Regions from separate parts of the Dorea sp. OM07-5 genome, predicted to be linked through region 2. Evidence: riboswitches for the same ligand, from Rfam matches in the RefSeq annotation. Region 2 holds a riboswitch; each other region holds the start of a gene.
What was found. A riboswitch is a leader RNA that binds a small molecule or an ion and turns the genes downstream of it on or off. The one in region 2 is predicted to bind thiamine pyrophosphate.

Region 1: it holds a riboswitch for thiamine pyrophosphate, as region 2 does, so the genes downstream of both, DXC04_RS00595 (energy-coupled thiamine transporter ThiT) here and thiC (phosphomethylpyrimidine synthase ThiC) in region 2, are expected to answer to the same signal.
Region 3: it holds a riboswitch for thiamine pyrophosphate, as region 2 does, so the genes downstream of both, thiS (sulfur carrier protein ThiS) here and thiC (phosphomethylpyrimidine synthase ThiC) in region 2, are expected to answer to the same signal.

The regions. Positions count from the first base shown of each region.
Region 1 is NZ_QUKZ01000001.1:115,007-118,288, forward strand. Features, by position in the region: gene DXC04_RS00580 (hypothetical protein) at 1-26, opposite strand, end outside; gene DXC04_RS00585 (helix-turn-helix domain-containing protein) at 141-356, shown strand; gene DXC04_RS00590 (GNAT family N-acetyltransferase) at 538-951, shown strand; TPP riboswitch at 1,501-1,606, shown strand; gene DXC04_RS00595 (energy-coupled thiamine transporter ThiT) at 1,650-2,354, shown strand; gene DXC04_RS00600 (4-hydroxybutyrate dehydrogenase) at 2,448-3,282, shown strand, end outside.
Region 2 is NZ_QUKZ01000011.1:75,611-78,892, forward strand. Features, by position in the region: gene DXC04_RS11180 (hypothetical protein) at 1-169, shown strand, start outside; gene DXC04_RS11185 (ABC-F family ATP-binding cassette domain-containing protein) at 180-1,736, shown strand; TPP riboswitch at 1,777-1,888, shown strand; gene thiC (phosphomethylpyrimidine synthase ThiC) at 2,019-3,282, shown strand, end outside.
Region 3 is NZ_QUKZ01000006.1:155,281-158,562, reverse strand. Features, by position in the region: gene DXC04_RS07810 (thiazole synthase) at 1-373, opposite strand, end outside; gene thiF (sulfur carrier protein ThiS adenylyltransferase ThiF) at 406-1,062, opposite strand; gene thiS (sulfur carrier protein ThiS) at 1,199-1,396, opposite strand; TPP riboswitch at 1,544-1,651, opposite strand; gene DXC04_RS07795 (thiamine pyrophosphate-dependent enzyme) at 1,714-2,646, opposite strand; gene porA (hypothetical protein) at 2,664-3,282, opposite strand, start outside.

The sequences.
Region 1 (3,282 bases), on a different contig from region 2:
AATGTAGTTATGACTTTTATTTTCATGTGTATGCACCTCTCTTTCTTAAATCCCTAAGGGGATAACTATATAGTACCTCGCTGTATAGTGAATTACTACATAAAGATTTATTAAATATACTTTGTGTAGGGGTGATGCATATGAATTATGGACATTTAGAGTTAAGGATAGAAGAACTGTTGAAAGAACGGGATATCAGTAAGAATACCATTTGCAAAGAGTTGGATATTCCGAGGTCAAATTTTAACAGATATTGCAGAAATGAATTTCAAAGGCTGGATGCAAATTTGATTTGTAAGTTATGTGATTATTTTGATTGTGAAGTTGGCGAATTGATTTGTTATGTAAAAGAATAACGAGCTGTTGCTGTTATTGGCATGGAATGGATAAAAGGGTATGCGGAGGTGTGAAAGTCTCTCATACCTTTTTACTTGTGTATTTTATAAAATCGAATTATACTGTGAGTAGTGAAAGTTAAGCAAATAGAATTTGTAAATCTGGACAAATCCGATTTATTATATGAAAGGAAATTATATTATGAAAATTGATGTATGTTCAAAGAAAGAACAGGATTATATTATTGAAAGACTGGTGGAATATAATCTATCTCAGGTTGAGGCTAAACAGAAAGAAAATTTCATAGATTTAAGCAAGAAAATCGGTAAGGATGATAAGATTGTTGCTGGTATTGTAGCAAGGATGTATTGTTGGAATGTAGTTTATGTTGATACATTGTGGGTCGATTCTAGTTATAGAGGGAAAAAACTTGGTAGCTTACTTTTAGAAGAAGTTGAAAATGATGCTAAATCAAAAGGTGCTAAACTTATTCATCTTGATACATTTGATTTTCAAGCCAAAGAATTTTATGAGAAGCAAGGGTATATTGTATTTGGTATATTAGAAAATTGTCCAGAAAAGCATTATAGATATTATTTGAAAAAAGTCTTATAGTTCTTAAATCAAACTTTTGGTCAATATATAAAACTCGACAACTTCCAGTTTGTCAAAATTAAGTACATAATCTTGCTTGGCACAATGGCGGAAATTAGCCACAGGGAACACCTATGGCTAGTGTTTTTTAGCTAATCTATTGAATTTAATAAACTTTTAGAACAAACGGATATACAAGTTTTCCTTTCTGACCGTTTAGGTCGCTTGTTTATATTTGTCATTGGTTGGCTTTTGGTTGGGATTCTTAAATACCCCTTACAAAGCCCGTAAATACGTTGTTCGTTGACCGTAGAGGTCGCAGGTTCAAATCCTGTCACTCCGATTAAGATGAATCTCAAAGCTTATTGCTTTGAGATTTTTTTTGCTATGGCATCCGGAGAAAGTTGCCGGTGGCAAGTTCTGTAGCTTATGGTGATGGGAAAAATGCGTCATACTTGCATGATTTATAATTGCAATTTCTTGACATCTGTTGGTGGGGCGAGTATCATTAACTGTGTTAAGACTGTAACTATCCAGTATAGTTACAGTAGATGAATTAACGAGTAAAAGAGTGATGACAAGGGGAGCTTATGTATAGGCTGAGAGGAAGTTTAGAAACTTCGACCCGGAACCTGATATGGATAATGCCATCGTAGGGATGTATTAGATATTACAGAACCCTCCTTCGTCTTCAGTCGAAGATACAGGAGGATTTTTTTGTGTTTCAAATGTTAGTAAACAGTGAAGGTGGTCTGACGACTGCCGGATATGTAACTTGTATTGTGGTGGGAGTTATTTTGTTCCTGCTTGGATCAATGTTTGCGCGGAAAGGTACGCAGAATGTGAATGACAATGGAAGTAAAGCAAAGAAAGGTATCGGCATAGCGGTGGGAACCAATCAGCTTGTATTTTGTGCAATGGCAATTGCGCTTGCAGTGGTGACTTCTTATTTGAAAATCTTTTCTCTGCCATGGGGCGGAAGTGTCACGTTGTGCAGTATGTTATTTATTGTACTGGTTGCAAACTGGTACGGTGTACAGACGGGTATTTTAGTAGGTTTAACTTATGGAATCTTACAGTTTATCCAGGAGCCATATGTACTTTCTTTCTTCCAGGTATGCTGTGATTATATTCTTGCTTTTGCAGCACTTGGAGTTGCCGGCTTTTTTGCGAAGAGTTCCAATGGACTGCTCAAAGGATATATTGCCGCAGTTCTTGCAAGAGGAGCATTTCATGCGTTGGGTGGCTATCTATATTGGATGAGTTATATGCCGGAAAATTTTCCACAGGCATTGAAGAGTGTATATCCGATTGTGTATAACTATAGTTATCTGCTTGCAGAAGGTGTACTGACTGTGCTCGTTATTTCTATCCCGGCAGTAAAGAAAGCACTTGCGCAGATTAAGCGGATTGCGACGGCGTAGTAAGCTTAACGGCAGGTAAAAGCAAGTTGGAGCTTACGAAGGAAGGCTAAGAATAAGCTTAAAAAGAAGAAAAACAACAGGAGGATAACAGTCATGAAATTATTTCAGCAGAAATCAGTGATCGAGAAATATGATGATGTGAAAAGCTTCGTGGAAGCATACAACATCGGAGCGGATGATTTCATTCTCGCGACAAAACGGATTTACGAGACCTGTTTTGCACCGCTGAATCTGAAAGCACATGTAGAATACAAGAGCAAATATGGCAGCGGTGAGCCGACAGATGTAATGATCGATGCACTGCTTGAGGATTTCCGTCAGGGAGATTATAAGAGAATCATTGCTATCGGCGGTGGAGCTGTCATTGATATGGCGAAGATTCTTGTACTGGACGGGAAAGCGAAAGCAGAGAGCTATTATCGGAAAGAAGTACCGCTTCGCAAAGTGCGCACACTTCTTGCAGTGCCGACAACCTGTGGCGCAGGATCGGAAGTGTCCAATGTCTCCATTACAGAGATTACTTCGATCCACAGCAAATTAGGACTCGCCGTAGACGAGATTTATGCAGATGAGGCAGTGCTGATCCCGGAACTTTTGCGTGAGCTTCCATATGAGTTCTTCGCAACCAGCGCGATCGATGCATTTATCCATGCGATTGAATCTTTTGTATCACCAAAAGCGAACCTCTACACGGAGATGTTCAGCGAGAAAGCAATGGAGATGATCGTGCATGGATTCCGTGAGATTATCGCTCATGGAAAAGAATACCGGATGGAGCTGCTGGAAGATTTTCTTGTGGCAAGTAATCTGGCAGGTGTTGCATTTGGCAATGCCGGAACTGGAATGGTGCATGCCATGTCCTATCCGCTGAGCGGAATGTATCATGTCGCACACGGAGAGGCAAATTATCAGTTCCTGACTGCCGTAT
Region 2 (3,282 bases):
GATAAAAGAAATCGAACAGATTCTTGCATTATATAAAGAAGGCAAAACAATAATAGAAATTGCCGGCTCGCTTGATTTCGCACAGTCGTATGTCCAGGACGTACTGCTGTGCGTGCAGGCTTCGGCTGAGGAAGACCCGGCAGCGATCGCAATGCTGCTGGAGGGGTAGGAGATTTTCTATGAGTATATTAAACGTGGAACATCTGACACATGGCTTTGGAGACAGAGCCATTTTCTCAGATGTTTCTTTTCGGTTATTAAAAGGTGAACATATCGGGCTGGTAGGAGCCAATGGAGAAGGAAAGTCTACATTCATGAACATTGTGACTGGAAAACTGACGCCGGATGAAGGAAAAGTAGAATGGTCGAAAAACGTACATGCAGGATATCTGGATCAGCATGCGGTGCTGAAAAAAGGCATGACAATCCGGGAAGTTCTAAAATCTGCATTTGACAGTCTTCTGCAGAAAGAAATCCGCATGAATGAGATATGCGATCTGCTTGGCACAGCAGATGATGCACAGATGGCAGAATTAATGGAAGAACTTGGAACAATTCAGGATGAGCTGACTTTGCATGATTTTTATACAATTGATGCAAAGGTAGAAGAAGTGGCAAGAGCGCTGGGACTTCTGGATCTTGGATTAGACCGTGATGTTACAGACTTAAGTGGCGGGCAGCGCACCAAAGTTCTGCTGGCAAAATTATTGCTGGAGAAACCAGACATTCTGCTTCTGGATGAGCCAACTAATTATCTCGATGAAGAACATATTGCATGGCTGAAACGCTATTTGCAGGAATATGAAAATGCATTTATACTGATCTCGCACGATATCCCATTTCTCAATGATGTGGTGAATATTATTTATCATATGGAAAATCAGGAACTGAACCGTTATGTGGGCGATTATGACCATTTTCAGGAAGTTTATGCAGTAAAGAAGGCACAGCTGGAAGCAGCATACCGCAGACAGCAGCAGGAGATTAGTGAGTTGAAAGATTTTGTGGCACGGAATAAAGCGCGTGTATCGACAAGAAATATGGCAATGTCCAGACAAAAAAAACTGGATAAAATGGATGTGATCGAGCTTGCGGCAGAAAAGCCGAAGCCGGAATTTCATTTCCGTTACGGACGCACGCCGGGAAAAATGCTTTTTGAGACAAAAGATCTTGTGATCGGTTATGATAAACCATTATCGAAAAAACTGAATTTTTCGATGGAACGGGGACAGAAAATTGCTCTTGTCGGAACGAACGGAATTGGAAAGACAACACTTCTTAAAAGTATTCTCGGACTGCTTCCTTCTCTGAAAGGGGAATGTGAACTGGGAGAGAATCTGGAACTTGGATATTTTGAACAGGAAGTAAAAGGGGAGAATAAAAATACCTGTATCGAAGAGTTATGGGAAGAATTTCCGTCTTTTACACAGTATGAAGTGCGTTCTGCGCTTGCAAAATGCGGGCTTACGACAAAGCATATCGAAAGTCAGGTCCGTGTTTTGAGTGGTGGAGAACAGGCGAAAGTCCGTCTTTGTAAACTGATCAACCGTGACACGAATTTTCTGCTTCTGGATGAGCCGACCAATCATCTGGACGTAGACGCCAAGGATGCACTGAAAAAAGCGCTTCAGGAATACCGAGGAAGTATTCTTTTAATCTGTCATGAACCGGAATTTTATAAAGATGTCGTGCAGGAAGTCTGGGACATGAGCAAATGGACAACGAAGATATTTTAGGTTGACATTTACAGAGAGCAAAACTATAATTAAATATACAATTTAATGTTACAGGGAGCTGGTACAAAGCTGGCTGAGAGGAAACTATAATTTGTTTCGACCTATAACCTGATTTGGATAATGCCAACGTAGGGAAGAATTACGGAAGAGAAGAGATGCCTGCGCATCTCTTTTTATACGAAAACGTTTTTTGCGGTGGCAGAAGCGTTTTTTTTATGGAATAGGAAAATGCGCCATGCTTACATGGCAGAAAAAAGATTTTATTTACAGGAGGATGATCCAATGAGAAATTACACAACACAGATGGATGCGGCAAGAAAGGGAATTGTTACACCAGAACTGGAAAAAGTTGCAGAAAAAGAAAAGATGACAGTAGAAGAATTACAGAAACTGGTTGCTGAAGGAAAGGTAGCGATCTGTGCAAACAAGAATCATACCTGTCTGGATCCGGAAGGGGTAGGAAGTATGCTCCGTACAAAGATTAATGTCAATCTTGGCGTTTCCAGAGACTGTAAAGACTATGACATTGAGATGGAAAAGGTCATGAGTGCGGTAAATCTTGGCGCAGAGGCGATCATGGATCTGTCCAGCCACGGAAATACGCAGCCATTCCGCCGCAAACTGACAAGTGAATGTCCGGTTATGATCGGTACAGTTCCGGTATATGACAGTGTGATCCATTATCAGAGAGACCTTGCTACTTTATCAGCAAAAGATTTTGTAGATGTTATCCGTATGCATGCAGAAGACGGAGTGGATTTTGTAACGCTGCACTGCGGAATCACAAGAAAAACGATTGAGCAGATCAAAAAGCATAAGAGAAAAATGAACATTGTAAGCCGTGGTGGAAGTCTTGTATTTGCGTGGATGTGCATGACTGGAGAAGAAAACCCGTTCTACGAATATTATGATGAGATCCTGGACATCTGCGAAGAGTATGATGTTACAATTTCTCTGGGAGATGCATGCAGACCGGGATGTCTGGCAGACGCAACGGATGTATGCCAGATCGAAGAACTGGTACGCCTTGGCGAACTGACAAAGCGTGCATGGGATCACAATGTCCAGGTTATGGTAGAGGGACCGGGACATGTGCCGCTTGATCAGGTTGCAGCAAATATGCAGGTGCAGAAGAGTATTTGTATGGGAGCACCGTTCTATGTATTAGGACCTCTCGTTACAGACATCGCACCGGGATATGATCACATTACTGCCGCTATCGGTGGCGCTGTGGCTGCTATGAACGGAGCTGCATTCCTCTGTTATGTAACACCGGCAGAACATCTGGCACTTCCGAATGTTGATGATGTAAAACAGGGAATCATTGCTTCCAAGATCGCAGCACATGCGGCTGATATTGCCAAAGGTGTCAGAGGAGCAAGAGATATTGATGATAAGATGGGTGACGCGAGAAGAAAGCTTGACTGGGAAGCACAGTATGCATGCGCACTGGATCCTGATACAGCAAGAGCAATCCGTGACAGCAGAAGTCCGGAAGATGACCACAGCGATACATGCAGTATGTGTGGAAAATTCTGCGCAGTCC
Region 3 (3,282 bases), on a different contig from region 2:
CTTCTTTTGCAAGAATTTCCGTTGCTTTTATTGTTTCGTAATTATCCGGCAATAAATATTTGGAGTCGCGGACAACTTCGATTTTTACAAAATCCCCGCATCCAACTTCTCTTGATAATCTTGCGATTCTGACAGCTTCTTCTGCATTTCTTGCTCCGGATGTATTCGGAAGTAATGTTACATTGTCCGGAATATAATCCAGAATATTTGCCAGTCCGCCTTCATTTGCGCGGCGAAGCGCCAGTGTAATGATCTGCGCATCTGCTTTTTCAATGCATGCTTTTACAAGATCCAGTAAAAATTTTCCTGATCCTAAAATAAATCTGGATGTAAATGTGTGTCCTCCCAGACTCCATGTGTCTTTTGTACTCATATGTTTGTCCTCTTTTCTTATTATTTTTTGATTTATATCTCTTCCTCACCAAGAAGCAAGCGTGTGATCATATTTGCTTCATGGGCAGCGCAGATTGCAACTCTTGGCGCCATCAGTCCATTTCCATAACCTGGCTCTGTCACACGGTCACCACACAGGTAAAAGTTCTTCATCAGATGTTCTGTGCGAATTGTATTACTGCTCCCATAGCCTGCCATTCCGGTTGCCGATACCAGTTTCTTTTTCGGAAAATGCTGTAGAATTCCATTTACCAGCATTGCTTTTGCTTCTGGATTATCAAACGCTTCGCATACAATTCCTGCATCTTCAAAAAGAGAAATCAGATTCTCTTCTGTCACTTTCACGCAGTCTGTCCGGATATCAAGATATGGATTGATTTTCAAAAGCAGCGATTTCAACGCATCGGTTTTATACATTCCAAGATGTTCCATAAAGTACTGCTGCCGGTTCAGATTCGTAATATCCACTACATCAAAATCAATCAAGTGCAAATGCCCGACACCAATTCTTGCAAGTGCATACGCCACATTTGATCCAAGCCCTCCAAGTCCGGCAATTGTCACATGTCCGGCAGATAATTTTTTCTGGATCTCCGGCGAATGACGTTCTTCCAACGCCGCCTGGATCTCTTCTTTTGTTAATGTCTTTGTTGTCTGTCCTTCCATCATTTTCTCCTTTATGTCATTAACTTCCTGGCTCATCTCTTTTTGGTCCGGAACTTCTTTTTCCTCATCGGTTTCCTCACGCAACTGTCATAATCCCTGTGCTCATCTCTTTCTGTCCCGGACTACTCTTTCTTCCGCTTTAGCCTCCTCCGACAAATGTCACAACTTCCAGACGATCACCGTCTTTCAACATCGTATCGGAATATTCATATTTCGGAAGAATATCTCCATTTAACTCTACCGCAATCCTTTTCATCTGATATCCTGCGTTTTCTAGATAAGCAGCAACAGATATTGACTGTTTCATCTGAATCTCTTTTCCATTTACTGTGATCATTTCACTACACCTCCTTTTAATCTTAGAAAAAAAGAGTTCACAAAGAAACGTACCCGCGGTGGTGCGCCCCTTCATGAACTCTTGTTCACTCTCAATCTTTTATACCTGTTAATAACAAAAACGGAAGATACCAAAGTATCTTCCGCTCATAGCATATTCCTTGCGTTCCTACGTTGGCATTATCCAAATCAGGTATATGGGTCGAAGTTTTAAACTTCCTCTCAGCCTATCACATAAGCTCCCCGGTTCTATTTGATTGTTCCTCTCCAGTATAAATGTATTTCACAAATCTGTCAAATATATTTTATATCACATCCTTATCTGGAGCATCTGAACTGAAGTTCTTCCCATCTTCTGTCTACTTCTTTCTGGAAAGCCTCTAACAGATACTCATTGCCTTTCTTGAAAAGATGTTTGAATCTTCCCTGTGGTCTTAAGAAATCTTCGATTGGGAGTTTCTTCTTCGGCTCATAGTTCAGAATCCATTTTCCTTCTACGACCTCAAATAACGGCCAGTAGCATGTCTCTACACCAAGTTTGCAAATCTCCATAATATCCGGCGTATTGTATCTCCATCCACGCGGACATGGTGCCATAATATTTAAGAAAGCAGCGCCTGGTGTATAAATCGCTTTTTCGGATTTGATATGCAGATCTTTAAAGTTCTGTACAAACGTTGTCTGTGCCACATACGGAATATCATGCGCAGCAATTACAGATGCAAGATCTTTTCTGTTCTGTGGTTTTCCGTTACTCTCGCTTCCTACCGGTGTAGTTGTTGTATCTGCATACATCGGTGTTGCAGAAGAACGTTGGATGCCGGTATTCATGTAAGCACCGTTGTCATAACAGACATATACCAGATCCTGATTTCTCTCCATTGCTCCGGACAGTGACTGCAGACCAATATCATAAGTACCGCCGTCACCACCAAATGTGATAAATTTGTATGTTTCGTCTAATTTTCCTTTTCGTTTTAATGCTTTGTAAGCACCTTCCACACCACTCATGGTTGCGCCTGCATTTTCAAATGCATTATGAATGTAGCTATCTTCCCATGCTGTGTATGGGTATGTAAATGTGGATACTTCCAGACATCCTGTTGCATTTCCGATGACTGCTTTATCACCTTCATGAAGACCGCGCAGTACATTACGAACTGCGATTGTTCCGCCACATCCGGCACACATTCTGTGTCCTGGCGCCAGGCGCTCTGATTTATTCATTGTCTCTTTAAAATTATAACTCATCTTCTCTACGGCCCTCCTTATTCTCTAATTCCAAGATAGCGGTAGGTTTCTCCTGCATCGCCATCTGCGATCATCTGTTTCAGGGCTTCAAATACGCCTTCCATGTCTTCTACGCGCACGTCACGTCCGCCAAGACCGTAGATGTAATTCACTGCCAGCGCATCTGCTTTTGCGCGGTATAATGCACTCATCACATCTGCACCTAACGGTCCGCCATGGTTCGTATAGCTTTCTGCACGGTCCATAATTGCAACTGCTTTCACATTTTTGAGCGTCTCCGCGATCTCATCAGCCGGAAATGGGCGGAACAGACGGATCTTCACAAGTCCGACTTTCTCTCCCTGTTCTCTTAAGCGGTCAATTGCATCTTTTGTTGTTCCTGCTGCAGAACCGATCATTACAACTGCACGTTCAGCATCTTCCATGCAGTAAGATTCAAACAGACCATATTCACGTCCGGATACTTTCGCAAATTCCTTTGCAACCTCCTCTACAACTGCTGGTACATGTTTCATGCCTTCTGCCTGCGAGCGTTTTGCTTCCATATAATAATCTGTGATCGCATATGGACCAACTGCCATCGGGCATTCCGGATTCAGAAGATAATTTTCCGGTTCATATTCTCCAACGAAATTC